Regions from separate parts of the Thioalkalivibrio sp. ALMg3 genome, predicted to be linked through region 1. Evidence: predicted binding sites of a transcription regulator. Region 1 holds the regulator's gene; the other holds the start of a gene.
The links. Region 1 encodes LexA, which represses DNA repair genes until DNA is damaged. Its sites were predicted from a motif close to TACTGTNNATATNNACAGTA; they were not measured.
Positions count from the first base shown of each region.

Region 2: F622_RS0102350 (error-prone DNA polymerase) is a predicted target of LexA. The motif match lies at 12,279-12,298, and genes of this name have one in related genera.

Region 1 is NZ_KB906225.1:93,351-108,052, forward strand. Features, by position in the region: gene rnk (nucleoside diphosphate kinase regulator) at 199-609, shown strand; gene F622_RS0108670 (DNA polymerase Y family protein) at 624-2,057, opposite strand; gene imuA (translesion DNA synthesis-associated protein ImuA) at 2,218-2,850, opposite strand; gene lexA (transcriptional repressor LexA) at 3,141-3,758, opposite strand; gene F622_RS0108685 (Lrp/AsnC family transcriptional regulator) at 4,124-4,615, opposite strand; gene F622_RS0108690 (2-isopropylmalate synthase) at 4,795-6,480, shown strand; gene F622_RS0108695 (ion transporter) at 6,581-7,423, opposite strand; gene F622_RS0108700 (bifunctional 2-polyprenyl-6-hydroxyphenol methylase/3-demethylubiquinol 3-O-methyltransferase UbiG) at 7,576-8,178, shown strand; gene F622_RS0108705 (nucleoside triphosphate pyrophosphatase) at 8,315-8,917, opposite strand; gene oadA (sodium-extruding oxaloacetate decarboxylase subunit alpha) at 8,910-10,745, opposite strand; gene F622_RS0108715 (acetyl-CoA carboxylase biotin carboxylase subunit) at 10,766-12,184, opposite strand; gene F622_RS0108720 (DUF177 domain-containing protein) at 12,315-12,836, shown strand; gene rpmF (50S ribosomal protein L32) at 12,947-13,144, shown strand; gene plsX (phosphate acyltransferase PlsX) at 13,244-14,272, shown strand; gene F622_RS0108735 (beta-ketoacyl-ACP synthase III) at 14,269-14,702, shown strand, end outside.
Region 2 is NZ_KB906220.1:41,736-56,437, reverse strand. Features, by position in the region: gene otsB (trehalose-phosphatase) at 1-1,864, opposite strand, end outside; gene F622_RS0102410 (1-phosphofructokinase family hexose kinase) at 2,196-3,161, opposite strand; gene F622_RS0102405 (hypothetical protein) at 3,281-3,523, opposite strand; gene F622_RS0102400 (phospholipase D-like domain-containing protein) at 3,790-5,220, shown strand; gene F622_RS0102395 (hypothetical protein) at 5,514-5,834, opposite strand; gene F622_RS0102390 (type 1 glutamine amidotransferase domain-containing protein) at 5,975-6,490, opposite strand; partial or broken gene F622_RS13620 (hypothetical protein) at 6,552-6,915, opposite strand; gene F622_RS0102385 (LexA family transcriptional regulator) at 7,032-7,238, shown strand; gene F622_RS0102380 (DUF429 domain-containing protein) at 7,252-7,923, opposite strand; gene ubiG (bifunctional 2-polyprenyl-6-hydroxyphenol methylase/3-demethylubiquinol 3-O-methyltransferase UbiG) at 8,009-8,767, shown strand; gene F622_RS0102370 (bifunctional 2-polyprenyl-6-hydroxyphenol methylase/3-demethylubiquinol 3-O-methyltransferase UbiG) at 8,714-9,382, opposite strand; gene F622_RS0102365 (SPOR domain-containing protein) at 9,636-10,259, shown strand; gene F622_RS0102360 (cyclin-dependent kinase inhibitor 3 family protein) at 10,268-10,813, opposite strand; gene F622_RS0102355 (phosphatidylserine/phosphatidylglycerophosphate/cardiolipin synthase family protein) at 10,849-12,117, opposite strand; gene F622_RS0102350 (error-prone DNA polymerase) at 12,300-14,702, shown strand, end outside.

The DNA of each region.
Region 1 (14,702 bases):
ATCGAGCGCGGACGTGCGAATTAATCAGCGTCTCCCTATGTGCGGCTCCCGCTTACGAGCACGGTGATGGGCGCTATAGCTTTTTTGCCGGGTCTTGGCTAGTCTCCCGAGTAAGTTTCCCGGTTTCCGGAAATTCCCTGAATATTATTTGCCTGGCGCGTCTCCCCGGAGGCGCGTTCTGCATTCTGGAGTAAGAAAGTGAACAAGCCGAAGATCATTGTCTCCACCACGGACATGGAGCGCCTGGACAAGCTGCTGGAGTCGCTTCCGGATGGCAGTTTCCCCGGCAAGGCCGATCTCGAGTCCGAACTGGATCGCGCGGATGTCGTGGATTCGCACGAGGTTCCGGGTTCGGTGGTGACGATGAACTCGAAGGTCCGGTTCCGGGTGATCGAGTCCGGCGACGAGTTTTCGATGACACTGGTGTACCCACGTGATGTGGACGAGAGTGGCGGCACGCTGTCGATCCTGGCGCCGGTGGGCAGTGCGCTGCTGGGCCTGTCCGAGGGCGACGAGATCGAGTGGCCGCGCCCGGGCGGGGGGCAGATGCACGTGCGCATCGAGGAGGTCGAGTACCAGCCGGAGCGCGCGGGCGAATACCACCGCTGACGCGGGGTCCCCCCTCAGCCCCAGTAACCCTGGCGATACCACTGGCCGCTGCGCAGGCAGCGGTACAGCCAGAGCCGGCGGCCCTGACGGTCGCGGCTGCAAGCGTAGTCGCGGCGCGCGTCCTGGCCGTGATCCCACCAGCCGTCTTCCAGTCGTCCCAGCCATTGGGGCTGGTCGGGGGGCGCGGCGGGCTCGGGGCCCTGTAGCCAGAGGGCAGTTCCGCAGGCCCGTTGGCCCGGGGTTGAAGCGGTGGGGGCCGGAGTGGTGGCGAGATCGTGTCGCGGCCGCTGGGCATCTTCCGGTCTCGGTGTGCGGCGGTTGATCAGACGGGCGACGGCCTGCTCGCCCAGCCGGGCGCGCAGGCGAGCCAGCACGGCGGGTAGCTGATCGGCCGGTGGTCTGCTCGCCGGGTCTGCGGCGAGCAGACTGTCGCCCCGGGCCGGTGGGTCCAGCAAGCGGGGTGCCTGCAGGCGCAGGCCGATCACCGCCGCCGGCAGGGTCTCGCGATCCAGTCGGGTCTGCCACAGGGGCAGCCACTCGTCGGTGCGAATGCCCGGCTGCCCGCGCTCCAGTGAGATGCGGGTATACGCCTCGCGGTGGGCCAGTTCCAGTGTCATCCCCTGCAGGCTGCGGTTCAGGCCGCGCAACTGCGCCTCGGCCTGGCGCAGCAGCCGCTTGAGCGGGAAGGCCAGGGTCGCCGTGGCGTGGATCTCGTGCTCCAGTCGCAGGGACAGATCCAGCACCGGGGGTGGCGCAAAGCGGGGCAGGGTCTCCGCGCGCCGCGCCAGCAGTCGGTCCAGCAGGTCCAGCAACTCCGGTCCGTGGCGTCGGGCCAGTTCGGGGCGCGACAGGCGCAGCAGATCGCCCAATTGGCGCAGGCCCACGGCGCGCAGGCCCTCGCGGGTCGCGGCGGCCAGTGGCAGGGCCTCCAGCGGAACCGGGGACAGGATGCGGCGCAGGGCCTCGGGGTCTTCCGCGATCGCGGGGTTGCGCAGGCGGGCCAGCAGGCGCGCGGCGGCGGGGCTGCGGGCCAGTCCGATACGGGGATGGAAGCCCAGTTCGGTCAGGGTGTCCCGCGCCTGGTCGCGCAGGGCCTCGATGCCGCCGAACAGGCGGCGGCTGCGCCCGACCTCCACCAGGATGCGCTGTGCCTCCGGCTCCGGGTGCACGTGATCGGAGAACCGCAGCAGTACGCCGGCCAGCATCTCCAGTTGGGCCTGCAGGGTGTCCGGGGCATGCTCGACCAGTTCCGGGGTATCCAGCACCGCCAGGGCATCCCCCAGCGCCATGCCGGGGCGGGCACCCGCCTGGCGGGCGGCGCGGTTGGCGGCGTGCACCCGGGGGGCAGGGTCGGATTCCACCACCAGCAGAGGGCGCTGCAGCCGCCCGGGGTCCGGCTCCGTCCGGGCCAGCGCATCCAGTGCAAGGTGTGGCAGGTCGATTGCCATCCAGTGTTCCTGCCGCGGCCGGGCGTCGCGGGTGGCGGTCTGCGTCTCCGGTGGCCGGGGTGCGGGGGCGGGCAGGGCTGCGGCCGGAAGCAGGCTCAGTTGTTGTCGGACCGGCTCCGGGTGTGTGGCCGCACGCGAGGGACGGGCAGGCTGGCCCATCTCAGGCCTCCGGTGGTTCGGGAACCTGCAGGGGGTGGCCGGAGCGGGCCCAGTGGCCGGCCCCCTTCAGGCAGTGCAGTTCCAGGCCGGAGGCCGCGGGCTGCCAGCGCAGGCGCTGGTGGGCCGGCGAAGGCTGTGCCGCGGCGTTTGGTGGCCGGTACAGGATCGCGCAGGCCCGGCTCTCGCTGGCAGCCAGACGCAACCGGCGCAGCAGGGCCGTCTCCACGGGGCCGCGCAGCCAGGCGAGCAGGACGCCGAACGCCGGGTCGCGCAGGCACTGCTCGCCGGCCCACAGGGTGTCGCGGTCGTGCTCGGTGTGGATCAGCAGGACCCGCTCCGGCGGGATTCCGAGGGTCTGCCAGCCCGGCAGCCAGGGCGTGGCCGGGGGCGCGATCACCGCGATCCAGTAGCCGTCGCGGCCGCAGGCGGCCAGCATGGGGACCAGCAGCCGGGTCTCGCCACAGCCGAACGGGGCCCCCAGCAGTTCGATCAGCTGGCCGCGCGGCCAGCCGCCGCCCAGGGCCCGGTCCAGTTCCGTATGGCCACTGGGCCAGACCGGGGCATCCGTGGCCGGGGCAGCACTGCGCCCGCGCCAGAGCGCCGGGTGGTCGAGCAGGGTATCCAGCGCGCTCATGGCTTAGGGAAACACTGATTCATGTACACGCTCGCGCTCGAGTCGCTTTTGCGTGCGAACAAGGCGCGGTGACTGCCGTGCAGTCATTCTGCACAAGGGAGCCGCAACGCCGTGCGCGCGCAAAAGCGGCCGAGCCCCGTCTTTCAATAGCTTGCGGGGTTGGCACCCCACCAGGTTTCCCGATCCTGCGTTGCGCCGCTTACGGGTAGAACCACTACCCGCTGCACGACGCGCCTTGTCTCGGAAAACCTGGGGTTCCAACGCGAGTGTGTACATGAGTCAGTGTTTCCCTAGGCCTGCGGGTCGAGATCGCGCAGCACGCCCACGCCGATTCCCTCAATGGCCAGGTCCTGGCGCTCGAGGTCGATCTCGATGGGGGCGAAGTCGGGGTTCTCCGGGAGCAGGCGTACCTTCGGGCCGTCCTGCGCGAAGCGCTTGACGGTGACTTCGTCGTCGATGCGGGCGACCACGATCTGGCCGGGCCGGGCCTCCGGGGTCTGGCGCACGGCCAGCAGGTCGCCGTCGAGGATGCCGGCGTCGCGCATGCTCTCGCCGTGTACGCGCAGGAGATAGTCCGGGCGGGCGCGGAACAGGGCGTCGTCGACCCGGTAGTGGCGCTCGATATGCTCGGTGGCGAGGATCGGCGAGCCGGCGGCGACGCGCCCGACCAGAGGGAGTTCGGCCGGTGTGCCACGGACGGCACCCGGCAGGCGTATGCCGCGGGAGGTGCCGCCCAGCAGTTCGATCGCGCCTTTCTTCTCCAGGGCTTTCAGATGGCACTCGGCCGCGTAGGGCGAGCGGAAGCCGAAGGCCCGTGCGATCTCGCTGCGGGTCGGTGCCGTGCCCTGGGTGGCGATGGTCTCGGCGATGTAGTCGAAGATGGCTTGCTGGCGTGCAGTGAGCGACACGGGGCACCCTCCAGTTACTGTCTATATATACAGTACAGGGGTGGTTCGCTGGAGGGCAAGGGCGACTGCACGATAGAGCGCACGGAGAAAGCCAAAGAAGGTTCATCGAAGCCGGTTTGTTCCACCACGAAGCGCCCGAAGAAGGTCAAGGGCGGTTGCGCCACAGAGGATTACGGAGAAAACCCAAGGGGGTGTCGCGGCCCGGGCGTAGGATGCTGTTGAGCGAAGCGAAACGCATCGATCCGGGAACCTCGCCACCCTTGGGATGGCTACACGATGCGATTCGCTCCGCTCATCACATCCTGCCGGCCCTTGCCTTTCTTCGTGCCTTCGTGGTCAATCCGCCCTGGGTCTTGAGGTGGTATTCAGGTGGGGGTGTAGTCCAGTGGCAGGGCGGTGCGGTCGACCACGCGGCGCAGCACGAAGCTGGAATGGACGCTGTCCACGCCCTCCAGTCGGGTGATGCGGCGCAGCAGGAATTCCTGGTAGGCATCCATGTCGGGGACGACCACCTGCAGCATGTAGTCCGCCGACTGGCCGGTGATCAGGTAGCAGTGCTGGACCTCGGGGTAGCTCGCCACGGTCTCCTCGAAGTGGGCGAAGCGCTCCGGGGTGTGGCGGTCCATGCCGATATGGATCAGGGCGGTCAGCTCCAACCCCAGGCTGCGCCGATCCAGCAGGGCTACGCGGCTCAACAGGACGCCGGCCTGTTCCAGCGCACGCACCCGACGCAGGCAGGGGGAGGGGCTGAGCCCCACGCGATCGGCCAGGGCCTGATTGGACAGGCTCGCATCCTCCTGCAGGATCTCGAGGATGCGGCGGTCATAGCGGTCGAGTCGGTGTGGTTCGGGTTTCATGGTTGAATATTGCTCTAGAGTGGCTTTATTGCGCAAGGATAGTGCGCAACTATTGCGTTCTTAGGGAAAAACGCAAGGTTATGCCGGGGACAATGCGTTAGGATAATGCACAGATAGAAATCCGGAGCGCGGCACCCGACCACACGGCGAGGCCGCGCCCCTTACAGGAGACGAACACGATGGCCTTCGATCACACCAAGTACGCCCCGTTCCCGCCGATCGACAAGTCCGATCGGCGCTGGCCGGCCCAGCGCACCACGGCCGCCCCGCGTTTCTGCGCGGTGGATCTGCGTGACGGCAACCAGGCGCTGGTGCACCCGATGAGCGTGGAACAGAAGATGCGCTTCTTCGAGGTGCTGGTGGAAATCGGTCTGACCGAGATCGAGATCGGCTTCCCGGCCGCCTCGCAGATCGACTACGACTTTACCCGCCGCCTGATCGATGAAGACCGCATCCCCGAGGGCGTGTACATCCAGGTGCTGACCCAGGCGCGCGAGGACTTGATCCAGAAGACCTTCGCGGCGCTGGAGGGCGCCCCGCGCGCGGTGGTGCACGTGTACAACTCCACCAACCCGGCGCAGCGCGAGCAGGTCTTCCGCATGGATCGCGACGGCGTGCGCGGCATTGCCGAGAACGGTGCACGCTGGGTGCGGGATTACGCGGCGAAGTACCCCCAGACCGACTGGATCTTCCAGTACTCGCCGGAGAGCTTCTCCACCACCGAGCTGGACTTCGCGGTCGAGGTGGTCGATGCGGTGAATGCGATCTGGCGCCCGGACCAGGGCCAGAAGGTCGTGATCAACCTGCCGGCCACGGTCGAGTCCGCCACGCCGAACGTCTTTGCCGACCAGGTCGAGTGGTTCTGCGACCACGTGCAGTACCGCGAGCATTTCTGCGTGTCGCTGCATACGCACAACGACCGGGGCACCGGTGTGGCCGCGGCCGAGCTGGGCCTGCTGGCCGGGGCCGATCGCCTGGAGGGCACGCTGTTCGGCAATGGCGAGCGCACCGGCAACATGGATCTGGTCACCGTCGGCATGAACCTGTACTCGCAGGGCATTGACCCGACCATTGACCTGTCCGACATGGAGCGGCTGATGGACGTGTACAAGGAGTGCACCGACATGCCCATCAACCCGCGCCACCCGTGGGCGGGCGAGCTGGTCTACACCGCTTTTTCCGGCAGTCACCAGGACGCGATCCGCAAGGGCCTGGCGCATTACAAGGAGAGGGGCGGCCACTGGAACGTGCCCTACCTGCCGATCGACCCGAGCGATCTGGGCCGGCGTTACGAGGAGGTCGTGCGTATCAACAGCCAGTCCGGCAAGGGTGGGGTCACGCATGTGCTGGAGCGCGACTACGGCATCGAATTGCCGCGCTGGCTGGCGATCGAGTTCGCCCGCATCGTGCAGAAGGATGCCGAGACCTCGCAGATCGAGGTCTCCTCGAAGCGCATCCACGAGCTGTTCGAAAAGCATTACCTGACGCCGGTTACCGGCTGGGATCTGGTGCGTTACGAGATCGAGAAGGACGGTCCTGTGGTGCGGCTGGATGCGACCATGGGACCGCCCGGGCGTGAATCCCGCCTGCGGGGCGAGGGCCACGGCGCGGTTGCGGCGCTGACCTCCGCCATGGAGGCCGAGCGTGGCGTGCAGGTGAAGGTCACCCATTTCGACGAGCACGCGATGGAGTCCGGCACCGAGGCGCGCGCCATGGCCGCCGTGGATGTGCAGGTCGATGGCGAACGCTCCGTGGGCGTCGCCCTGGGCGAGGACACCACGGCCGCCACCCTGCAGGCCGTGCTCAACGCCACGGGCCGCCGCCTGGGCGAGCGCGCCGTGGAGTCAGCCGCCGTCAGCGCCTGATCTCGCCGGGCCCGCGGGGCCTTTCCTGGCCCCTGTGGGAGGGTGCTTGCACACGAAACCTCCCGTTCGCATCACAACGGACGGGAGGTTTCGCGCCGGATCACCGCACGCGCTTCTCCAGCATGGTCTGCATGCGGGTCAGGCGTTCCTGGAGCTTGAGGGTTTCCTGCTGTATCTCGTGGATCTCCGCGTGCAGGGCCTGGTTCTCTTCGTGCACGCTGTCATGGATCATCTGCTGCTCGATCTCCATCGAGCGGTCGTGCATGCGCTGCATGGCGTCCACGATGATGGCGATGAACAGGTTCAGCACGGTGAAGGTGGCGATCAGGATGAAGGGCACGAAGAACGCCCAGGCCCAGGGGTAGATGTCCATCACCGGGCGGGCGATGTCCTCGGACCAGCCCTCCAGCGTCATCACCTGGAACAGGCTGTACATGGTGGCGCCGAGCGTGCCGAACTTCTGCGGGAAGGATTCACCAAACAGGCCGGTAGCGATGATCGCGAACACGTAGAAGATCAGCACCAGCAATCCCATGATGGAGATGATGCCGGGGATCGCCCGCAGCAGCGCCTCCACGATGAAGCGCAGCTTCGGCACCATGGAGACCAGGCGCAACAGACGCAGCACGCGCAGCACCGAAAATGGCCCCGAGGCCGGGATCAGTGCGATCCCCACCACGAAGAAATCAAACACGTTCCACGGGTTGCGCCAGAACCGCAGGCGGTAGACGAACAGCTTGGCCAGCACTTCGGCGGTGAAGATCGACAGGATGATGGCGTCCGCACTCAGGATCACCGGGCCCATCCAGCCCATTACGGTGTCCGAGGTCTCGAGCCCCAGGGTCAGGGCGTTCAGCAGGATCAGGCCAATGATGAAGCGCTGGGTCAGCCGGGCCTCGATAAAGTGTTCCAGGCGTGCGCGCAGCGTGGGGGTTTCGCTCATGGTGTCGAAGATCGTTGGAGTCCTTGGGGACGCGCAAGAGTAGGGTAAAGCCGGGGTTCCGGCAATCGCGCGAGCGCAAGCACGCGCCACGTCAGGAGTGCCTGGAAGACGGCGCGAATGGACAGATTCCCGGGAACGGAAGGAGAGCAGGGATGTGGGATGAACGTTACGCCGAGGACGACTACGTCTACGGCACTGAACCGAATGATTTTCTGCGCGCGGCAGTGGCCAACGTGCCGCGCGGGCGGGCCCTGTGCCTGGCCGAGGGGGAGGGCCGCAACGCGGTGTTCCTGGCGCAGCAGGGTTTCGACGTGCTGGCGGTGGACAGCTCCGCGGTCGGCCTGCAGAAGGCCCAGCGCCTGGCCGAGGACCGGGAGGTACAGATCGAGACCCTGGTGGCGGATCTCGCCGATTACGCGATCGAGCCGGACTCCTGGGATCTGATCGTATCGATTTTTTGCCATTTGCCACCGGACGTTCGGCGCCGCCTTCACGCCGAGGTGGTCGCGGGCCTGCGCCCGGGCGGGGTGTTCATCCTCGAGGCCTATACGCCGGCGCAACTCGAATGGGGCACGGGAGGTCCGCCCACTGCGGAGTTGATGATGACGCGGGAGGCGCTGACCGAGGAACTGGAAGGGCTGGAGTTCGAAGAGGCCGTGGAACGCGAACGCGACGTGATCGAGGGGCGTTTCCACACCGGGCGCGGCGCGGTGGTGCAGGTCCTGGCGCACAAGCCGCGGAACGACTGGGGCTAGGGAAACACTGATTAATGTACGCGCTCGAGTCGCTTTTGCGTGCGAACAAGGCGCGGTGACTGCCGTGCAGTCATCCTGCACAAGGGAGCCGCAACGCCGTGCGCGCGCCCGTTCTTGGGCGTTGTCGGGCCGGTGTTCAGGCCGCTGCGGGCGGGACGGCCACCCCTGCTTCGCGCAACCAGGTTCCGAGGGTGATCAGTGGTAGCCCCACCAGCGCGGTCGGGTCGTCGCCGCTCATGCGCGCGAACAGGCTGATGCCCAGCCCCTCGGACTTGAAGCTGCCGGCACAGTCCAGCGGCTGGTCCAGTGCAACGTAGCGCCGGATCTCCTCGGCGCTCAGCTCGCGGAAGGTCACGGTGAACGGGACCTGGCCTGTCCGCACCTTCCCGGTGGCCGTGTCCAGAAGGCACAGGCCGGTGTGGAACGTAACCGTTTTCCCGGACAGCGCCGCGAGTTGCGCCTCGGCGTGGACGCTGTCGCCGGGCTTGCCGAGGACCTGCCCGGCGTGGCTGGCGTTCTGGTCGGAGCCGATGACCAGATGGTCGGGATAGACATCGGCGACCGCCCGGGCCTTGGCCTCGGCCAGGCGTGCCACCATCGCCTCGGGCAATTCATGCGCCAGCGGGGTCTCGTCCACCGCCGGGCGCGCGGTCTCGAATGGCAGATGCAGCCGCTCCAGCAGTTCGGCGCGATAGCGCGAGGTGGAGGCGAGGACCAGTCTTCGTGCGGTATCAGCCATCGTCGCCGTCGATCTCGATCAGGGCGTCGTCCGGATTGGCGGCGGCCCCCTTGGTGATGTTCACTGCGGTGACCGTGCCGGACACGGGTGCAGCGATCTCGGATTCCATCTTCATCGCCTCCAGTACCAGCACCGGTTGCCCGGCCTCGACCTGGTCGCCCTCGGCCACCAGCACGTCGATGATGGTGCCGGGCATGGAGGTGGTGACGTCGCCCGGCCGGGTCGCACGGCGCGACTTCTTGCCTCCGCTGCCCCCGCGGCTGCGTTCGGCGCCGCCGTTGCCGGCGGTCTCGATGCTGTCCAGGGTCTCGATCTGAACCTCTTCCGGCATCCCGTCGACCGTCACGTACATCGGGCGGGTGTCCTCCCGGTGATGGCCGGAGCCATTGACCTGGATGTGGTAGGTCTCGCCGTGGAAGGTGACGTTGAACTCCACCGGGGCCGGGCAGCCGGCCTGGGTGTTCTCCGGCAGGTTGAGCGGTTCCGGGCTGAGCGTGCCGTCGCGGCGCTGCTCCAGGAATTGCCGTCCTACCTCGGGGAACAGGGCGAAGGTCAGGACATCCTCCGGGCCCCGGGCGAGGTCTCCGATCTCGTCAGTCAGGGTAGCCATCTCCGGCTTCAGCAGGTCGGCCGGGCGGCAATCGATGACATCGGCATTGCCGATGGCCTGTTGCCGCACGACGCTGTTGATCGGGCCGGGCGCCCGGCCGTAGTGCCCGGTCAGGTATTGCTTCACCTCGTTGGTGATGGTCTTGTAGCGCTCCCCGGCGAGGACGTTCATCACCGCCTGGGTGCCGACGATCTGCGAGGTGGGGGTGACCAGCGGCGGGTAGCCCAGGTCCTCGCGGACCCGGGGGATCTCTTCCAGCACCGCATCAAAGTGATCCAGCGCGTTCTGGTCACGCAGCTGGTTCGCCAGGTTGGAGATCATCCCGCCGGGCACCTGGTTGATCTGCACCCGGGTGTCGACGCCGGTGTACTCACTCTCGAAGCGCTGGTACTTCTTGCGCACCTCGTGGAAGTACAGCCCGATCTTCTGCAGCGCGACCAGATCCAGGCCCGTGTCGTGCTCGGTGCCGGCGAGGGCGGCGACCAGGCTCTCCGTTGGCGGGTGGCTGGTGCCCCCGGCGAATGCCGAGATCGCGGTCTCGATATGCCGGCAGCCGGCCTCGATGGCCTGCCAGTGGCACAGCTCGGACAGCCCCGATGTGGCGTGGGCGTGCAGGTGGATCGGCACGTCCAGGGCATCCACCAGCTCGGTGACCAGCTCGCGGGTGGCGCTGGGGGTGAGTAGCCCGGCCATGTCCTTGATCGCGATGCTCTGCGCGCCCATCGCGACCAGCTCGCGGCCCAGGGCGACGAATTCGGCGGCCGAATGCACCGGTCCGGTGGTGTAGCAGAGCGTGCCCTGGGCATGGCCGCCGGCTTCGCGGGTGGCCTCGATCGCGGTGCGCAGGTTTCGCGCGTCGTTCATCGCGTCGAAGATGCGGATGATGTCGATGCCACCGGCGACCGAGCGCTCGACAAAGGCGCGCACCACGTCGTCGGCGTAGTGGCGATAGCCGAGCAGGTTCTGTCCGCGCAGCAGCATCTGCAGGGGGGTGTTCGGCAGCGCGGCCCGCAGCTGGTGCAGCCGCTCCCAGGGGTCCTCCTTGAGAAACCGCACGCAGGCATCAAAGGTGGCACCGCCCCAGGCCTCCAGCGAGTGAAAGCCGATGGCGTCCATCTGCTCGCAGATTGGCAGCATGTCCTCGGTGCGCATGCGCGTGGCGATCAGGCTCTGGTGGCCGTCGCGCAGGGTGACATCGGTGATGTGAACTCGATCCATGGTCAGTCCGGTGGCCGGGGTTATAACCCGTGGTGGGCGGCGAGGGCTGCGGCAACGGCCACCGCCAGCTGGCGGTCCGAGCGCTTGCCGGGGAAGTGCGTCAGCTCCGGGTGGGCCGCGACAAACCCGGTATCGAAGTGCCCGCTGCGGAAGGTCGGGTGGTCAACGATGGCCAGGTGGAACGGGATGGTGGTCTTGACCCCGAACACGCCCATGTCCCGCAGGGCACGATTGGCGCGGGCCAGCAGGTCGTCCCACTCCAGGGCCCAGCAGATCAGCTTGGCGCACATCGAGTCGTAATGCGGCGGGATGGTGTAGCCGGTGTAGATGGCCCCGTCGGTGCGCACGCCCGGGCCGCCCGGGGCGAAGTAGCGGGTGATGCGGCCGAAACTCGGCAGGAAGTCGTTCTTCGGGTCTTCCGCGTTGATGCGGAACTCCATCGCATAGCCGCGGCGGGTGATCTGCGACTGTTCGTAGCGCAGCGGCTCGCCGGCGGCGATGCGCAGCTGTTCCTGCACGATGTCGACCCCGGTGATCATCTCAGTAACTGGATGTTCTACCTGAAGTCGTGTGTTCATTTCCATGAAATAGAACGAATCATCTGCGTCCATCAGGAACTCGACGGTGCCGGCGTTCTGGTAGCCGACGGCGAGCGCGGCGCGCACCGCCAACTCGCCCAGATACTGGCGCTGCGCCTCGTCCAGCTGTGGCGAGGGGGCGATCTCCACCAGCTTCTGGTGGCGGCGCTGCACCGAGCAGTCGCGTTCGAACAGGTGGATCGCATGGCCGTGGGCATCGCCGAGGATCTGCACCTCGATGTGTCGCGGATTGACCACGGCCTTCTCGAGGAAGATCTCGGTACTGCCGAAGGCACGGGTGGCCTCGGACCGCACGCGCTCGAAGTTGTGCTCCAGAGCGGCGGCATCCTCGCACAGGCGAATGCCGCGTCCGCCGCCGCCATTGGTGGCCTTGAGCATCACCGGGTAGCCGATGCGCTCGGCCACCTCCAGCGCCGCGGTGACGCCCTCCAGGTTGCCCTCCGAGCCGGGTGTGACCGGCACCCCGGCCTCGATCATCGCCCGGCGCGCGGCCACCTTGTCGCCCATGCGGCGGATCACCGACGCATCCGGGCCGACCCAGATCAGGTCGCGGGCGGCGCAGGCCGCGGCAAAGTCGGGGTTTTCGGAGAGGAAGCCGTAGCCCGGGTGCACCGCGTCACAGCCGGCGGCGCGCGCGACGCTGATCAGGCGATGGATGCTGAGGTACCCGCCCATGGAGTCCGGGCCGATGGCGTAGGCCTCGTCGGCCTTCTTCACGTGCAGGGCGTGGCGGTCGGCATCGGTATAGACCGCGACCGAGATGATCCCCAGTTCGCTGCATGCCCGGATCAGGCGCACGGCGATTTCGCCCCGGTTGGCAATGAGCAGCTTGCGAATCAAACGGAAGGCCCCGGGCAGGTCGATGACAACCCGAGTATCGACGTCGTTTGGGGCGGCTGCAAGTTTCTGTTTCGCTTTGACAGATCGCCCTCGCGCGCGTATATTCCGCGCCCTTGCAACCGAGCCGTTTATGAGTCGCATCCCCGTTTCTCTTGACCCGTGGCAACCGCGTGCGCGGCACCTGGAATTCGAGGGTGACCTGCGTGCGGAAGAGCTGCCGCGGTTGCGTGCCGATGCCCTGCCGGGACACCCGTTGCGGGTGCACGCGCAATTCCAGCTGGAACGCGGGGCGCTGGACGAGATACGGCTGAGCGGGACGATTACCGGCGAGCTGTGGCAGACCTGCCAGCGCTGCCTGCAGCCGATGGCATGGGAATTCCGCCTCGAACCGGATGCCGTGCTGCTACCACCGGAAGGCACTCCGGCCGGCATGAGCGAGGGCGATGACTTTGTCGCTCTCGAGGCGGATGGCCTGTTGCGCCCCGCGGCATGGGTCGAGGAAGAGATCCTGCTGGCGTGGCCACTGGTGCCGCGCCATGCGGACTGCGAACCCGCCGCCGGGGCCGAATTCGAGGAAGGCGAGGGCGCCGAGAATCCGTTCGCGGTGCTCGAACAACTCAAGAAGGGCGGCCCGGACCGGGGCGGCTCATGACGTGAGCGCCGGCCGGGGCATTGTCCGGGCCGAACCGTTATACTTGCGCCCGATTTGATACCGGGCTCACTCCCGTCGCCACGGGATTTTGATCAATCTGGAGATGCATCATGGCTGTTCAGCAACGCCGCAAGACTCGTTCCAAGCGCGATATGCGCCGCTCCCACGACAGTCTGACGGGCGCTACTCTGTCGACCGACCCGACCACCGGCGAGATCCATCGTCGTCACCACATGACTCCGGATGGTTTCTACCGCGGTCGTCAGGTGATCCAGCAGGCCGTCGAAGTCGACGAAGACGAAGATTAAGGTCCAGGGAATGATCGTCCCGGGGCCACGGCTGCGTTTGCGCCGTGGCCTTTCCGCGTTTGAATACGGCCGCTGTGCGGTCGTCCGTCGGGCCCGAGCATGACTGCCAGTTTTACCATCGCACTGGACGTGATGGGCGGCGACCACGGTGCGTCCGTCATCCTTCCGGCTGCGCGCCGTTCACTGAAGGTCGCAGACGATTTCCGCCTGCTGCTGGTCGGTGACCAGGAGACCATCGAGTCCGGGATATCCGGCTGGTCCGCGAGCGAACGCGAGCGGGTCGAGATGGTGCATGCCAGCCAGGTGGTCGGCATGGACGAGCTGCCGGCCGTGGCCCTGCGCACCAAGCGCGACTCCTCGATGCGGGTCGCCATTGACCAGGTGAAGAACGGGGCGGCCCAGGCCTGCGTCTCCGCCGGCAATACGGGTGGTCTGATGGCCACTGCGCGGTACGTCCTGAAGACCCTCCCCGGCATCGATCGCCCGGCCATCGCCACGGCCCTGCCGTCGATGAACGGGCATACCCACATGCTCGACCTGGGCGCCAATGTGGATGTCGAGGCCGCGCATCTGTATCAGTTCGCGGTGATGGGATCGGTGCTGGCGAATGCGGTGGACGGCCTGGAGGCCCCGCGGGTCGGCCTGCTGAACATCGGCTCCGAGGCGATCAAGGGCAATGACCGCGTGCGCGAGGCCGGCCGCATGCTGGAAGAATCCAGCCTCAACTACATCGGCTTCGTCGAGGGGAACGATGTCTACTGTGGCGACGTGGACGTGGTGGTCTGTGACGGCTTTGTCGGCAACGTCGCGCTGAAGATCAGCGAAGGCGTAGCCAAGATGATCTCCTCCAAAATGAAGGCGGAGTTCGATGCATCGGTGTTTTCTCGATTGTCCGGCCTGTTCGCCCTGCCGGTACTGCGCCGGATCCGTCATCGGTTCGACCACCGCCGCTACAACGGCGCTTCGCTGCTGGGCCTGCAGGGCGTGGTGATCAAGAGCCACGGCAGCGCCGACGAGCTGGCCTTCGAGCACGCGATCCGCATTGCCCGCATCGAGGCCGAGGCGAACATCTCGAGTCGGATCGACAAGCAGCTTGGCCAGCTCCTGGGCCAGGAGACAAGCGAGTGAAGCATGCACGCATCAGCGGGACCGGGAGCTACTTGCCCGAGCGCATCCTGACCAACGCCGAGCTGGAGGCGATGGTCGATACCTCGGATGCCTGGATCCGTGACCGCACCGGAATCCGCGAGCGGCATATCGTCGCCGAGAACGAGGTGACCTCGGATCTCGCGCTGAAGGCCGCCGAGCGCGCAATGGACGCCGCCGGCATCCGCGCCGCCGACCTCGACCTGATCCTGGTCGCAACCACCACCCCCGATCAGATCTTCCCCAGCACCGCGTGCATCCTGCAGGCCAAGCTGGGTGTGGGGGGCTGTCCGGCCTTCGATATCCAGGCGGTGTGCAGTGGGTTCGTGTACGCCCTGGCCACTGCCGACCGCTTCATGCAGAGCGACGAGATCCGGCACGTGCTGGTCGTGGGGGCGGAGACGCTCTCGCG
Region 2 (14,702 bases), on a different contig from region 1:
TCAGCGGCAAGGCGTTGGGTAGGTTGACTAGGTCCTCGTTCTCGACCTTCCTACCGGCCACCTCGCTGATCAGGCGGTTGTAGCCGCCGGCGAGATAGGTGCCCGGGTAATGCACGTCATCCGCCCACGCGTCCGGCGCGGCACCCCGCATCGCGAAATACCCGTTGCCCAGCGTGCACAGCGCCTCGCGCAGACGCTCCTGCCAGGGACGGTAGCCGGAGTAGCGCAACACCCAGCCTCCCTTGTCCCGTGTATCCGCCGCCGCGGCATCGGAGACGCGCGCCGCCAGAATCCCGGTCAGGGACTGGAGCAGACGTTTCACGCCGAGGACGTCATCCACCACGCAGTCGGCAGCGGTCGCCCGGGTTTCGTCATGTCGCACCGCGACGCAAATGCCCTCCCCCGCAAGCGCGCGGAAGGCGTCCTCGTCGGTCAGGTCGTCGCCGACATACACCGGCACGAACTTCTCGCCCGGGCCGTCCACCTCGCCAAGAATCCAGCGCACGGCCTCGCCCTTGTTCCAGTGGATGCCCGGACCGATATCCAGCACCTTCTTGCCGTGGCCGAGACGCAGTTTCGGGTGTACCTCCAGCACCTCGCGGACGATCGCGCCGACCCGATCCACCTCCGCGGTGGCGACACGCCGGTAATGCACGGCAATGGAAAAGCGCTTGCGCTCCACCATGTGGCCCTCGATCCCGGCCAGCCGCTGCGTTAGTTCCTGTTCCGCCGCATCCAGTTCGGGGAGGAACTCATCGCCCTTCTCCAGACTTCGGTCGTCGTCCTTCGGACCGGCGATCTCGAAGCCGTGGCTGCCCGCGAGCCACACGGAGTCGAGGGCGACCAACTCCCGAAGCTTCATCAGATCGCGACCGCTCACAATGACCACACTGCAGTGCCGGGCCAGCGCCCCCACCGTCGCGCGCATGTCGCCGGCCAGCCATGCCTGCGTGTGATCCTCGATGATCGGCGTCAGGGTGCCGTCGTAATCCAGAAACACCACCGGACGCGCGGCCTGCAGGCGCGCGAACATCTCGCTCTCGCGATCCCGGGCACGGGGCAGATCGACGAGCGTGCGTCGGGTCAGTCCGGCGGCACGACTGTAGCGAAGCTCGGCGGCATCGCGGACCACCAGGTCGGCGCCGAGCTCGAGCAAGGCATCGGCACGGTCGGGACCGGCCATGCCGATCACGGGCCGAAAGCGGCCGCGCACCGCCGCCTCGACACCACTGCCCGCATCCTCGAGGACCGCGCATTCCTGCGGCGCTACGCCCAGTCGCCGCGCCGCCTCCAGCAGCATCGCCGGATCCGGCTTGCCGGGGATATCCAGCCGCGCCAGCTCGTTGCCATCCACCCGTACGTCGAAGGCGTCGAGCAAGCCGGCGCTGCGCAGGACGGCCTCCGCATTGCGACTGGAAGAGAACACCGCGGCCGGGATGCCACCGCGGCGCAGTACATCAAGCAGTCGCAGGGTGCCCGGGAGCGGCTGCACCCGGTTTGCCTCCAGCCAGGCATGGAAATACCGGTTCTTGCGCCGGCCCAGGCCCGCGACCGTCTCCGCCTCCGGGTCATCCTCGTCGCTGCCGGCCGGCAGTTCGATGCCGCGCGCGTCAAGAAACGTGCGGATGCCCTCGGCACGAGGGCGCCCGTCCACATACCGGCGATACTCCGCATCGGCGTCGAAGGGCTCGAACGTCTCTCCGAAACGCTCGGCGCGCGCCTCGAGGAACTCGTCGAACAGGCGCTTCCAGGCCGCGGCGTGGGCGCGTGCCGTATCCGTCACCACCCCGTCCATATCGAACAGCACGGCCCTGGTGTTTGCCCCTCGTTCCGCCTGATCCTTCATGCGGGCCTCCCGCTGCATGAAATCCCTCGGTCGAATGGCGGCGCCTGCAGGCAACCCCCACTCTCATCATACGCATGGAAAGATTTCGCCAAGAAACCCTGATCTTCGATGAAACCCTGCCGCCGCCACGCGGCACGGATATCACCCTCGCGCAGATAATGAGCACCCCGACTGTCGTGCTGAACGGGGTTTTTCAGAGTGATTAGCCAATCGAGTTCGCCAAGCGGCTGATCATCATCCCCAGCCCGGAGATCAGGGCACACGCCCCAGGCCTGGGTCGCCCCAAGGCGCGGGTGTTTCAACGAGGATCGCCTGTTTCCAGGCCATCTTTCATGCGGACTTCTACCGGTTATGGGAGATCGTCCGGACCGGACCGATCGTTGTCTTCACCACGAGTCTCCCGAAACAACCGCTCGACATCCTCGGCACGGCACATCACGGTACCCTCGCTCAACAGCGCGGCGGCACCCGCGGCGACGGCATACCGGGCCGCACCCCCGAGTGACTTTCCGCCAGCCAGCCCGAGTACGAGAGCAGCCACGAAGCTGTCACCCGCACCCACCGCGCTGCGGGCTTCAACCTCTGGCGAGGGGAGATGGAAGACACCCTCGGACGAGGCAAACAGCGCCCCTTCCCCGCCAAGGCTCAGCGCGACGATCTCCGAGCCGCCGGCGTCGAGGATCTTCTGCAGCGCGGCCTCCTGCTCTTCCCGCGAATCCAGATCGGCCCCGGTTAGCTGGCGCAATTCCTGTTTGTTGGGCTTGACCAGGAAGACCCCTTCATCCAGCGCAGCCTCCAGGGAGGCGCCGGAAGCATCGACAACACAGCGGGTCCCTGCCTGCTTTGCCAGCCGTGCCACCCGGGCCGTGAAATCGTCCGGGACCCCTTCCGGCAGGCTGCCGCTCACCACCAGATAGCCACCGTCCGAAAGCGCCTCCTCCACACGGTCCAGCGCCCCGCGCCACTCCTTCTCCTGCCACTCCGGACCCTCCAGAACAAAGCGATATTCCTTTCCGGTCGAGTCCTCGGTCACGTTAAAGCTCTGGCGGGTGCTGCCCTCGATTTCGATCGGCTGTGCCCCATCCAACTCGGCTTCCAGCAACCCGCGGTACACGTCGCCCATCGGGCCGCCCACGGCGTAGAGCGCCGTCGCCTCGCCTCCCAGACGCTCGATCACGCGGGCGACATTGACGCCACCGCCACCGGGATCGAAACGGCCGCCCGAGCAGCGCAGCTTGTGTTTGCTGACCACCTCCTCCACCGACGTGCTGACGTCGAGTGCGGGATTCATCGTGAGCGTGACGATCGGTTGCATCGTATTTCCTCCGGTGCTTGCGCGCGGATGTTCTCAAGTACCGAATCCGGGTATCGGCGTAGCGCCCCACTCATCGGCTGCGAGTTCCTCTGTGCATTCGGCCTGCGCGACCCTCCGCTTCACCATGAAGCTGTCCGGACACTCACCAGGATGCGTTCGATCCCCTGCTCCACCCGAAACGCGGCGAACTCCGGGTAGTCGTTCGGGGCCCGACCGCCGAGGCCGGTCTCCACACCGGCGTCCCGGGCCTTTTCCAGCATCACACCGTTCGCGGCGATGCTCTCGCCGAAGCCGGGATCGCGAGACCACTTGTCCGGCACTGGCGTCCAGGCACCCGCCTGCGCATTGACAGACTTCGCCACCAAACCCCAGTCTCTAGGCAGACGCTACGCGGTCCTACGGCCCGGACAAGCAGTTGCGCTTCAGGGGCCACCCGCCACCGCAGCCGGGCGGGTTCCCTGACATCAGTGTAGCCCACCATCGGAGGGGTCCCGTTGAACGTCACTGAGATGCCCCCGCCACCTCTGGACGGCTATGTGCCGATCGAGGATCACGGCCTGATCGGCGATGGTGCCAGGACCGGAACGCCGCCGCGTTCGTCCCTGGCCGCCGGCGCTTCGGGCTGCGCATGAGGCGCGGGCGCTGGTTCCTGCTTGGGTTGCTGGCTGTCTACCTCTCGACCGGCGCCTACCACCTGTACAAGCCGCTTCCCGAAGGGCTCGATGTCGTCACGCCCTACCATCCCGCCGAGGGGGTCGAGTTCCTCGCGGATGCCACATGGACGGACACGCAGGGCAATCAGCACACAGAGCAGGAGATATTCGATGCCGCCCTGGAGATGATCGGACAGGCGCAGTCGCTGGTCGTCGCGGATTTCTTTCTGGTGAACCAGTTTGCGGCGACGTCCGAGGCTGCGCATCGTCCACTCTCAAGCGAGTTCGTCCTCGGACTGGCGGAGTGGCACGCACAACGCCCCGGGGTCGAGGCGCTGCTGATCACCGATCCCTTCAACACCCTCTACGGCGGCATCAAGCAGCCCCTGCTCTCCCGGCTGGAGGCGCAGGGGATCCCCGTGATCGAAACGGATCTGCGGGCCCTGCGCGATCCCAACCCCCTGTGGTCGGCCACCTGGCGCATCTGTTGTCAGTGGTTCGGCAACAGTTCGCATGGTGGTTGGCTCCCGAACCCGGTGGGCGATACACCCGTCACCCTGCGCACGTACCTTGCGCTTCTAAACTTCAAGGCGAACCACCGCAAGACGCTGGTCACGGATGGGCCGGACGGCTGGACCGGACTGGTGACCTCGGGGAATCCGCATGACGCCAGCAGCCGGCACGACAACATCGCCGTGCGTTTCCGGGGCGCCGCGGCCATCGACCTGCTGCACACCGAGCGCGCGGTCGCAGAGTTCTCGAATGGAACCCGAACGGCCCTTCCGGATCGCGTGGAAGCGAACGGAGCCGTCGATTCGCCCGTCGGGATCCGAGTCCTGACCGAGTCACGGATCCGCGACGCCGCCCTGGAGATGATTGACGCCTCGGATCCCGGGGACCAGCTGGACCTGTGGATGTTTTACCTCTCGCACCGGGCCATCGTGAAGGCCCTTCTGGCCGCGCAGCAGCGCGGCGTCGACCTGCGGGTGCTTCTCGATCCGAACCGTGATGCATTCGGCCGGAAAAAGCAGGGACTACCCAACCGGCAAGCGGCGCTGGAACTGAACGCCGGGGGCGTCTCGGTGCGCTGGTGCAATACCCAGGGCGAGCAGTGCCACGCGAAGATGCTCCTGCATCGTCCTCGCGATGGAGATGCCACGCTGCTTGCGGGCTCCGCGAACTTCACCCGGCGCAACCTGGACAATTTCAACCTGGAGACCAACGTGCAGATTCAGGCCGAGGCCGGGACTCCGGTTATCGCCGATGCCGCCCAATTCTTCGATACCCGCTGGCACAACGAGCCGGACCGGGTTCACAGCCTCCCCTACCAGGAATATGCCGACGACTCCCGGCTGCGCTACTGGCGCTACCGGATGATGGAGGCAACCGGGCTGTCTTCTTTCTGATCCGCACCAGACACCGCTTACTGCGGTGCGGACCCGTTCCACACTCGGAAACACCACGCCGAGGGCGGTCGCCCACGAGTATGGCGGTTATTCGCGAACCAGCAGGCGCGGGCCACACCACGCTGGGCTGAACCCACCGAAGCGACCTTCCTCCACCGGGGACGCACCGCCCCCCGGGACGGACTCGCGGCCATGCCTCTGGCAATGCCAGGCACTGGGCCGGGGAGCAAGAAAAGGCGATCGGGGCGGCGACGCGGCTCGCGCGACCGTTTCCATTTCGCCAGGCCTCGTTCTTACCGGAAGCGATCCGAAGCGTTTCGAAGTGCCTTTGCCATGTCATCCCAGGCGGACTCCATTCCTTCCCGCAACTCCTTCCACGAATCCTCGCTCGCCTCGCGCACCTGGCGTAGCCGTTCCTCGGCCTCGTCGCGCCGTTTACGCAGTTCCTGGATTTGCTCTTCGTACTTGGCGCGCAGATCCGCATCCGCCTGCTTGGCCTTCGCCTCCAGCTTTCCCAGGTCGTGGTTCCATTCGTCAATTTTTGCTTTCATCTTCTCGACGTATTGTTCGCGATCACTCATCTCGTCCGTATCCTTGTTCTTCGTGAATTGCATGGGTCCGCTGCGAACCAAGGATCCGCAGCATATAAAGCTGCGCCCTGAACACGCCCCAATACATCCGTTAGCGGAAGCATTGGTCCGGGACTAGGGCCTGCTGGCTCGAACTAAAGCCCTCTGCTGTATGTGCGGGGGAATCAGCCCAGTTTTTCGAGCAACACCCGACAAAATGCAGGCAAGTCATCCGGCGTGCGGCTACTGATCAGGTTGCCATCCTGCACGACTTCCTCGTCGAACCAGTCGGCACCTGCGTTGACCATATCGTCACGGATCGAATGGAACGAGGTCACCCGCCGCCCGGCCAGTATGTTGGCCGATACGGCCATCCAGCCACCGTGACAGATCCAGGCCACCAGCCCGCCACGCTGGTCCACGGCGCACACCAGATCGACCATTGCCCGATGCCTCCGCATCTTGTCGGGTGCCATGCCGCCCGGGATGATCAGCGCATCAAGGTCGTTCGCATCGACCCCGACGGCACTGACGTCCGCCTTCACCGTATAGCCCTTGGCGCTGGCGTATTCCGGCTTGCCGGCGCCCACAACGGAAACCCGCATCCCGGCTTCCAGCATGCGCAGCCGTGGATAGTGCAGCTCCAGCTCCTGGTAATTATCTTCTGCGAGGATGGCGACATGCTTGTCGGCAAGGCTCATGGTGCTTCCTCCATGCAGGGGTTTTCATGACGGGTGTAGTCAAGCCCGCGGCGGAAGAGCGTCACGCCTGCCCTTCCATCGCCTGATCCTTCAGGATCTCGCGGATTGCTTCCACCTCCAGGGTTTCCTGTTCCGCCAGGGCCTGGGCAAGGGTTTCGAATGCTTCGCGGTGTTTTTCCAGTGTCTCCCGAGCGCGAGCCTCGTTGAATACCAGAGATTCGGCCAGACGCCCGCCCGAACATCACCGCGATCTTGTCGCGCAAGTAGGACTCGCCGAAATTGTAGCGCTCCTCCTCGGGCACCTGCGCCGTTACCGCAAGGGCGTGCCCGCGCGGGATCACGGTCGCCTTTTCGAGAGCATCAGCCTTGGGTAACAAATACGCCAGAAGGGCATGCCCCGACTCGTGGTACGCGACGATCTGTTTGGCTACATTGAGCGGTTCCACAATCCAAGGATGCGGCGCCGCATCGCCGTTCAGGATCTGAAGTTTTCAGCCCTTTCCAAACCGTCCGCAGAAATGGGGTAGAACCCGACTGGGTGGTGATCGAATCGCGCAACCATGCCCGCAACGGCGAGATCCTCGTGGTCCTGATCAATGGCGAAGAAGCCACCCTCAAGCGTATCGAGCAGCCCCCGAATGTCGTCCTGCTGCACGCGGAGACTCGGACCTATGCGCCCCTCTTCGTCGCCCCGGACCGACTCCGCATCCAGGCCGTACTGGTCGGGCAGATGCGCCGTCACCTCTGATCGAAGCAGCCCGTCAGCAGGCGAAGTCGAACGGATGCAGCGGCGGCTCGGCCGGGTGGATCCAGGCGGGGCTGCCCTGGCTCCACCACCAGGCCGCCACGGCCGCGGCACAGGCGGCCACCGAGTGATCGCTGACCTGATCGAGATCGCACACCCCGTGGAGCCCCTGACCCTCCAGCCAGACCAGCAGCTCGCGGCGCGCCTCTGAATCATGCTTCATGGCCTTCAATGTCGCCACCGAGGCGTCCCTCAGGACCATCGCCACGGTGGGGTGTACCTCCACCACCCGGGCGTCCGGGCGCTCGCTGCGGAGCATGCGGCTGACCGCCACGCCCCGCAGCGTCAGGTAGGCCATGCGCGGTGCGGAAGGTGCCATGACGGTTCCGGCCGGCAATCCGTGTTCGACCGCCACGCGTCGCAGGGACTGGTCGGATGTGCGGCTGCCTCCGATGGGCGAATACGACAAGGGCGCATCCAGCCCCACAATCGCGCCCGCGGGTACACGGTCGAGGATCGCCTGGTCATTGGCCCCCGCCACCAGCTCCAACAGATCGAGCGCCCCACCCTGTTCACGGAACACGGCGACGGAGGTATGCGCGGCACTCCCGGGACCGGACAGGTCCACCCCGATGATCGTCTGCCCCATTCGATCTACCTCGGCCCGCTTCTGACGAAGGGCCACCATCGCATCGATCCTGGCCGGGTGCGATCAAAAACGGGATCGCGTGGTCCGAAAGTAACCTTCACATACATGGTGAGCCGCGCAGCCAATGAATTCTCCGGATGTGGAACGCGACCGAACCGTCGATCCGAACGAGGTGGAGCGCTACCGCGCCCTGGCCGAGATGTGGTGGCAACCGGATGGCAGACTCTGGCCCCTGCACGTGCTGAATCGCCTGCGCACCGACTACATCCGGGATCAGCTCTGCCACTCGCTCGGACGGGACCCGGAAGCCGACCGCCCCCTGGCCGGCCTGCGCATGCTGGACATCGGCTGCGGCGGAGGCCTGTTGAGCGAGGCCATGGCCCGCCTCGGTGCGGACGTGCTGGGCGTGGACGTGGTGGACCGCAACATCGCCGCGGCCCGGCATCACGCCGACGAGCAAGGCCTCGATATCCAGTACGAGGTCAACACGGCGGAGGCCCTCGCGGAGCGCGGAGAAGACTTCGATGTGATCCTCAACATGGAGGTGGTCGAACACGTCGCGGACCTGCCGGCGTTCATGGGGAGCGTCAATCGCATGCTCCGCCGCGGCGGTCACACCTTCGTGGCCACGATCAACCGCAATCCGGTCTCGTTCGTGGTCGCCATTGTCGGGGCCGAGTACCTCTTCCGCATCCTGCCCCGAGGCACCCATCAGTGGAAGCGATTCGTCACGCCCCGGGAAACGCGGGACCTACTGGCACGGGACGGCCTGGAGCCCATGACGCAGACGGGGGTCAGGGTCAATCCGCTCAACCGCCGGATGTGGCTGTCACGATCCATGAGCGTCAACTACATGATCCTGGCGCGCAAGCCCATTGCCTGATCCGGCGCCCTCGCTCGCCGGACACGCCACCACGAGGCAGGAAGCACGCGACCCATGGGTGGCCAGCACGCTCCATTCCTCCACCACCAGATCCGCGGCCGCGAGCTGGGCGCGGAGATCCGCCTCGTAGGTCACGTGCCCGAAATCGATGGTCGTGATCCGCAGCAGCAGGGGCTTGAGGATCTCGACCCAGCGCGCCGGGTGGCGCTGGATGGTCTGCGTGAACAGGAACCGGCCGCCTGGCGCGAGCAGCCCCTTGCAGTGGCGCAGGGCCTGTTCCGGATCGGGCAGCAGCATGAAGCTCGCGGAAAAGTACACCACGTCGTAGGGACCACCCGCGTGGTCGTACACGGATTCCCGAAATACCGCGGCGCAGTCGGCCAGGGTTGATTCCTGCAACCGGCGCCGCGCCCGCCGGACGTAGTCGCCATCGATGTCGATCCCGGTCAGGTGCAACTGCTTGTGCCGCGCCCGCTCGGCATTGGCCAGCAATGCCCCCGCCGTGCCGATGCCCACATCCAGCACTCGCGCGCCATCTGGCATCCGCTCCAGGGCCTCCGCATACCAGCGGGCGGTCAGTCGCAGGATCAGGAGATCGTAGATCGCACTTCGCATCAGGCTTCTCGCCAAGGACCGGTAGGGCAGCGCGGCAGGGACAAGGGCCGTACGAACCCTCGCCAGGCCCTGCGCGCATCATCGCACCCAAGCAGACAGTCTTCCACGAACCTCTCGCCTCCCGGCCCGACCCATAACTGGCATCTTGTTTGCATATCGCTACAAGAGGGCGGAAACGTCATTTTTCCGTCGCCCGACGGAGGTCCCGCCCCTCGATGACGAAAAGGCAAAGATTGCCAAGGAGGGTCATAAGATGATCAATCTGTTCCTTACCCGACGCCAACTGTTCCTCCTGGTGCTGGGCACCCCGCTGGCCACGGTCCTGCTATTCGTTCTGGGTGTCTTTTCGGGCGCCGCGATCGGGGCCCCCGGACCGCTTGTCGCCGAGCCCGAATCGCCGGCAACCGAGAACACGGGCTCGGCGCCGGAATCCGGACGCGCCCGCGCGTCTTGGCTGGATACCCCGGCACCCTTGTCGACCCGCGCCGGCGATGACACCGCATTGCCACTCTTCTCGCCGGCTCGCCATTCCGGCCGCATTGAGCGGAAAAGCCAGGAGCCGTCGCTGGCGGAACCCACGCCGGAACGCCAGCATGAGCGGAGCGAAGCCGCCTCCGCACCCGAGGAGCTGTATTCCATCCAGGCCGGCGTATTCACCGAACTGGAAAACGCCCGGAAGCTGGACCGGATCCTGAAGGCCCGCGGGCTTGCCAGCCGCCTGGAGGTCGTGGACGGACCCGAGCCGGCCTCCGAACGCTACCGGGTTCGCATCGGCCTGTTCGACGCGCGCGCAGCCGCGATGGCCGCCCTCGAGGCACAGGAAGGGGATACGCTCGCGGATGCCTTTATCGTCGCGCGGCCGTTGAACCACTCCTGAAACGCACCTCAGTCCGTGCGCGGCAAGCTGCGCAGGTAGCGTTCCTGGTCGGGGCTTTCGATCGCGCCGGGACGGGCCGACCGGACCTCCCGGATGGCCGCCTCCGGCGCAAGCCCGCGTTCGATGAGGGTCAGGGCAGCAATGGTGCCCGCACGGCCCTGACCGCCCCCGCAGTGGAACACCACGCGCTCGCCGGCCCGCAACCGCTGGTGGACCTGCGGCCCGACATCCTGCCAACCCTCTTCCCAGGGCCGATCGGGAGCGGCCATGTCGCCGATCGGGAGATGCAGCCAGCGCATCCCCGCCGCCCGAACGGTCTTCCCGAGATCCGGAACACCCAGATCAGTTAGCTCGGACCCCTGATTCAGGGTCACGAGCACGTTCGCACCCCAGTCCCACAGCGCCGCCAGATCCGCCTGCACGTCCTGCGCCGCGCAACTCGTTCCATCCGGCCGCTTGCCGGGGCAACGAGTCATGCCAATCGCCCCGCCCTCGGGCAGATGAATGACCCCGATGTCGAACGAAGGGGTCTGGCCGGCCGTGGGGGATGTCATGGCGTGCTCCTGCCGTGGGGGTCGGAATGGGTGCATCAAAGATAGGGACCAATCAGGTGCGTGATCCACCCCGCCAGGCGTCGCCGCAGCGGCCGGTTCTCCCAGTCCTCGATGGTCAGGCGCTCGGCATCGGCCTTGTCCACCTCGATCAGTTCGCGGATCTCGCGGGCGAAGCCTTCGTCCCAGATGTTCAGGTTGGCCTCGTCGTTCAGACGAAACGACCGGTTGTGCAGATTCGCGGAGCCGATACTGGCCCAGCGGTCGTCGATCGCCATCAGCTTGGAGTGGTACATGCGCGGATGATACTCGTACAGTTCCACCCCGGATTCGAGCATCGGCCGCCAGCGATTGACCGATGCATGACGGAAGAAACCGAAGTTCATGCTGTCGCCCGGGACGAGCACGCGAATACGGACGCCCCGGTCGGCCGCCTCCTCCAGTACCTCCAGGAACCGCGGATCGGGATAGAAATAGGCCGTACCGATCGTGATGTGCTCTTCCGCCGCGGCGATGGCATGCAGAAACATCAGGCGCACCCGGTGACGCCCCTCGCGCGGGGCACTGTTAACCATCTGGGCGTCGCGATCCCCCATTTCGGACAGCTCGGGGAAATACGCCTCGCCGGTGGGCATCCGCCCCGTGGCGTCCAGCCAGGTCTCCAGGAACACCGCCTGCAGATTGCCGACCACCGGGCCCTGGATGCGGAAGTGATTGTCGCGATAGCCATCGCGGTCGTCACCGTCAACCCAGGGATCGGCCACGTTGGCTCCCCCGATGAAACCGGTATGACCGTCCACCACCAATAGCTTGCGGTGCGTGCGGTGATTGAAGCGCGACAACTGGTACCAGGACGGCTCGCGCCAGCGCACCAGCTCCACCCCGGCCTCTTCCATGCGCTCGAACATCTCCGGGTCAGCATCGCGCGAACCAAGGAAATCCAGCATGGCATGCACCCGAACCCCGCGTTCCGCCGCACGCGCCAGGACCTCGGAGAAAATCGCCGCCTGCTCGCCCCAGTACTCGTACACCTCGAAGGTGACCGAATGCTCGGCGTTTTCGATCGCCTCGATCTTGGCCGCGTAGATGGCCTCGCCGTCCTGTAACAGGTCAATGCGGTTGCCGCTCATGATCGGCTGCTGCAGGAGCAGGCCCATGTCCCGCCGGAACTGCTCCGACGAAGTCCCGTACTCCAGCGCCAGCGGCTCTTTCAGCCGGTCCGGTTTCGGCAACGCATTGAACAGCACCACATTCCCCAGCGCAAAGATCAGGGCAATCAGCACCACCGGGAGCAGGACGTAGCGCATGGGGTCTCCAGGCACGCAGCGAATACATGAGGATTTTGGCTCAGTGTACACAGCCGGTTACAAAAACCGGCGAAGGTTCGTCAGGTGGCCTGTTATCCCGGCACCGCGTTGAAGCGTAATGGGTTGGCGATCCCCCCGGTCATTGTGGGACGGATTCCATATACTGTATATATCGACAGTATATGGAATCCGCAGCCCATCCCCCCACCCGCAAGCATGCCGGCGCCCCCCCGGCCTATGCCGAACTGACGACGCTCAGCAACTTCTCGTTCCTGCGCGGGGCTTCGCACCCGGAGGAACTGGTCGAGCAGGCGCAGGCACTGGGCTATCGCGCGCTGGCGCTGACCGATATCGCCTCGCTGGCTGGTGTAGTACGAGCACACTCGGCAGCAAAGGAATGTGGGTTACACCTGATCCTGGGGGCGACCTTCCGGCTGGCCGATGGCCCCACCCTGACGCTTCTGGTGCGCAATCCCACGGGGTATTCCGCCCTGTGTCGATTGATCACTCGGGCCCGCGGCGCGGCGGACAAGGGACACTACCACCTGACGCGCGCCGACCTGGATGCCCTGCCCGCCGAGAGCCGCACCGGCTGGCACAGCCTGCTGCGGGTCGAGGCCGACAGCCCAGGGGCGTCGCTCGCCGAAGCGGCCCACTGGCTGTCCGGATGGGCCGCCCCAGGTCAGGGCCACCTGGCCGTGAGCCAGTTGCGTACCCCCGAAGATGCCACCCTGACGACCCGCGCCCGGACGCTGGGAACCGCCACTGGACTCCCGCTCGTCGCCTGCGGCGACGTGCACATGCACCGGCGCGGCCGGCGAGCACTACAGGACGTGCTGACCGCCCTGCGCCTGCGTTCGACGGTCGCGGAGGCGGCGCAGGAACGCTTCCCCAATGGGGAACGCTGCCTGCGCCCGCGGGCCGAACTGGCCACGCTGTATCCCGCCGCCTGGCTTGAGGCCAGTGTGGCCATCGCGCGGGACTGCGACTTCTCGCTGGACGCGGTCACCTACCGCTACCCCACCGACCCGTTGCCGAAGACCATGACCCCGTCCGCCTACCTGCGCGAGGAGACCCTCAAGGGCGCGCTCAAGCGCTGGCCCGATGGCATCCCGGCCCCGGTGCGCGAACAGATCGAACGCGAACTGGGCATCATCCGCGAGCTGGGCTACGAGCCGTACTTCCTGACCGTGTACGACATCGTGTGCTTTGCCCGCGGCCGCGGGATCCTGTGCCAGGGGCGCGGCTCGGCCGCCAACTCGGCTGTGTGCTACGCACTTGGCATCACCGCAGTGGATCCCTCGCGCTCCAGCATGCTGTTCGAGCGCTTCATCTCCGCCGAGCGCGGCGAGCCGCCGGACATCGACGTCGACTTCGAGCACGAACGCCGCGAGGAGGTGATCCAGTACATCTACCGGCGCTACGGCCGCGAGCGCGCCGCACTGGCCTGCACGGTGATCCGCTATCGCCGCCGCAGCGCCCTGCGCGACGTCGGCCGGGCGCTGGGCATCTCGCGCGCGCGGCTGGATGCGCTGACCGCCAACCTCGCCTGGTGGGACGACGGCATCCCCGCCGAGCGCCTGCGCGAGGTCGGGCTGGACCCGGACGGCGCCCTGGCCCGGCAGTGGCAGACGCTGACCGCCGAGCTGCTCGGCTTCCCGCGCCACCTGTCGCAGCACACCGGCGGCTTCGTGATCGCCGACGGCCGGCTGGACGAGCTGGTCCCCATCGAGAACGCGGCCATGCCGGAACGTTCGGTGATCCAGTGGGACAAGGACGATCTGGACGCGGTGGGCCTGCTGAAGATCGACGTGCTGGCGCTGGGGATGCTTTCCTGCGTGCGCCGCGCGCTGGAGCTGATGGCGCATCACCGGGGCCGCGACTGGGGCCTGGCCGACATTCCCGCCGAGGATCCGGCGGTCTATCGCATGCTGCAGAAGGCCGACACCCTGGGCGTGTTCCAGATCGAGTCGCGCGCGCAGATGAGCATGCTGCCGCGCCTGAAGCCCGCGAACTTCTACGACCTGGTGATCGAGATCGCCATCGTGCGCCCCGGCCCGATCCAGGGCGAGATGGTGCACCCGTATCTCAAGCGCCGCGCCCACCCGGAGCGGGTGCGCTATCCGAATGCAGAGGTGAAACGCGTGCTCGGACGCACGCTGGGCGTGCCGATCTTCCAGGAGCAGGTGATCGAGCTGGCGATGGTTGCGGCCAGCTTCTCCGCCGGCGAGGCGGACGGGCTGCGCCGTGCGATCGGTGCCTGGCGCCGCACCGGCCAGCTCGCGCGTTACCGCGAGCGCCTGATGGACGGCATGCGCGAACGCGGCTATCCGGAGAGATTCGCCGAGCAGCTGTACAAGCAGATCCTCGGCTTCGGCGAATACGGATTCCCCGAGTCGCACTCGGCCAGCTTTGCGCTGATCACCTATGTCTCGTCCTGGCTCAAGTGCCACGAACCGGCGATCTTTGCCTGCGCGCTGCTGAACAGCCAGCCGATGGGCTTCTACGCCCCGGCGCAGATCGTCGCCGACGCCCGCCGCCACGGCGTGGAGGTCCGCCCGGTGGACGTGCGCTGCAGTGACTGG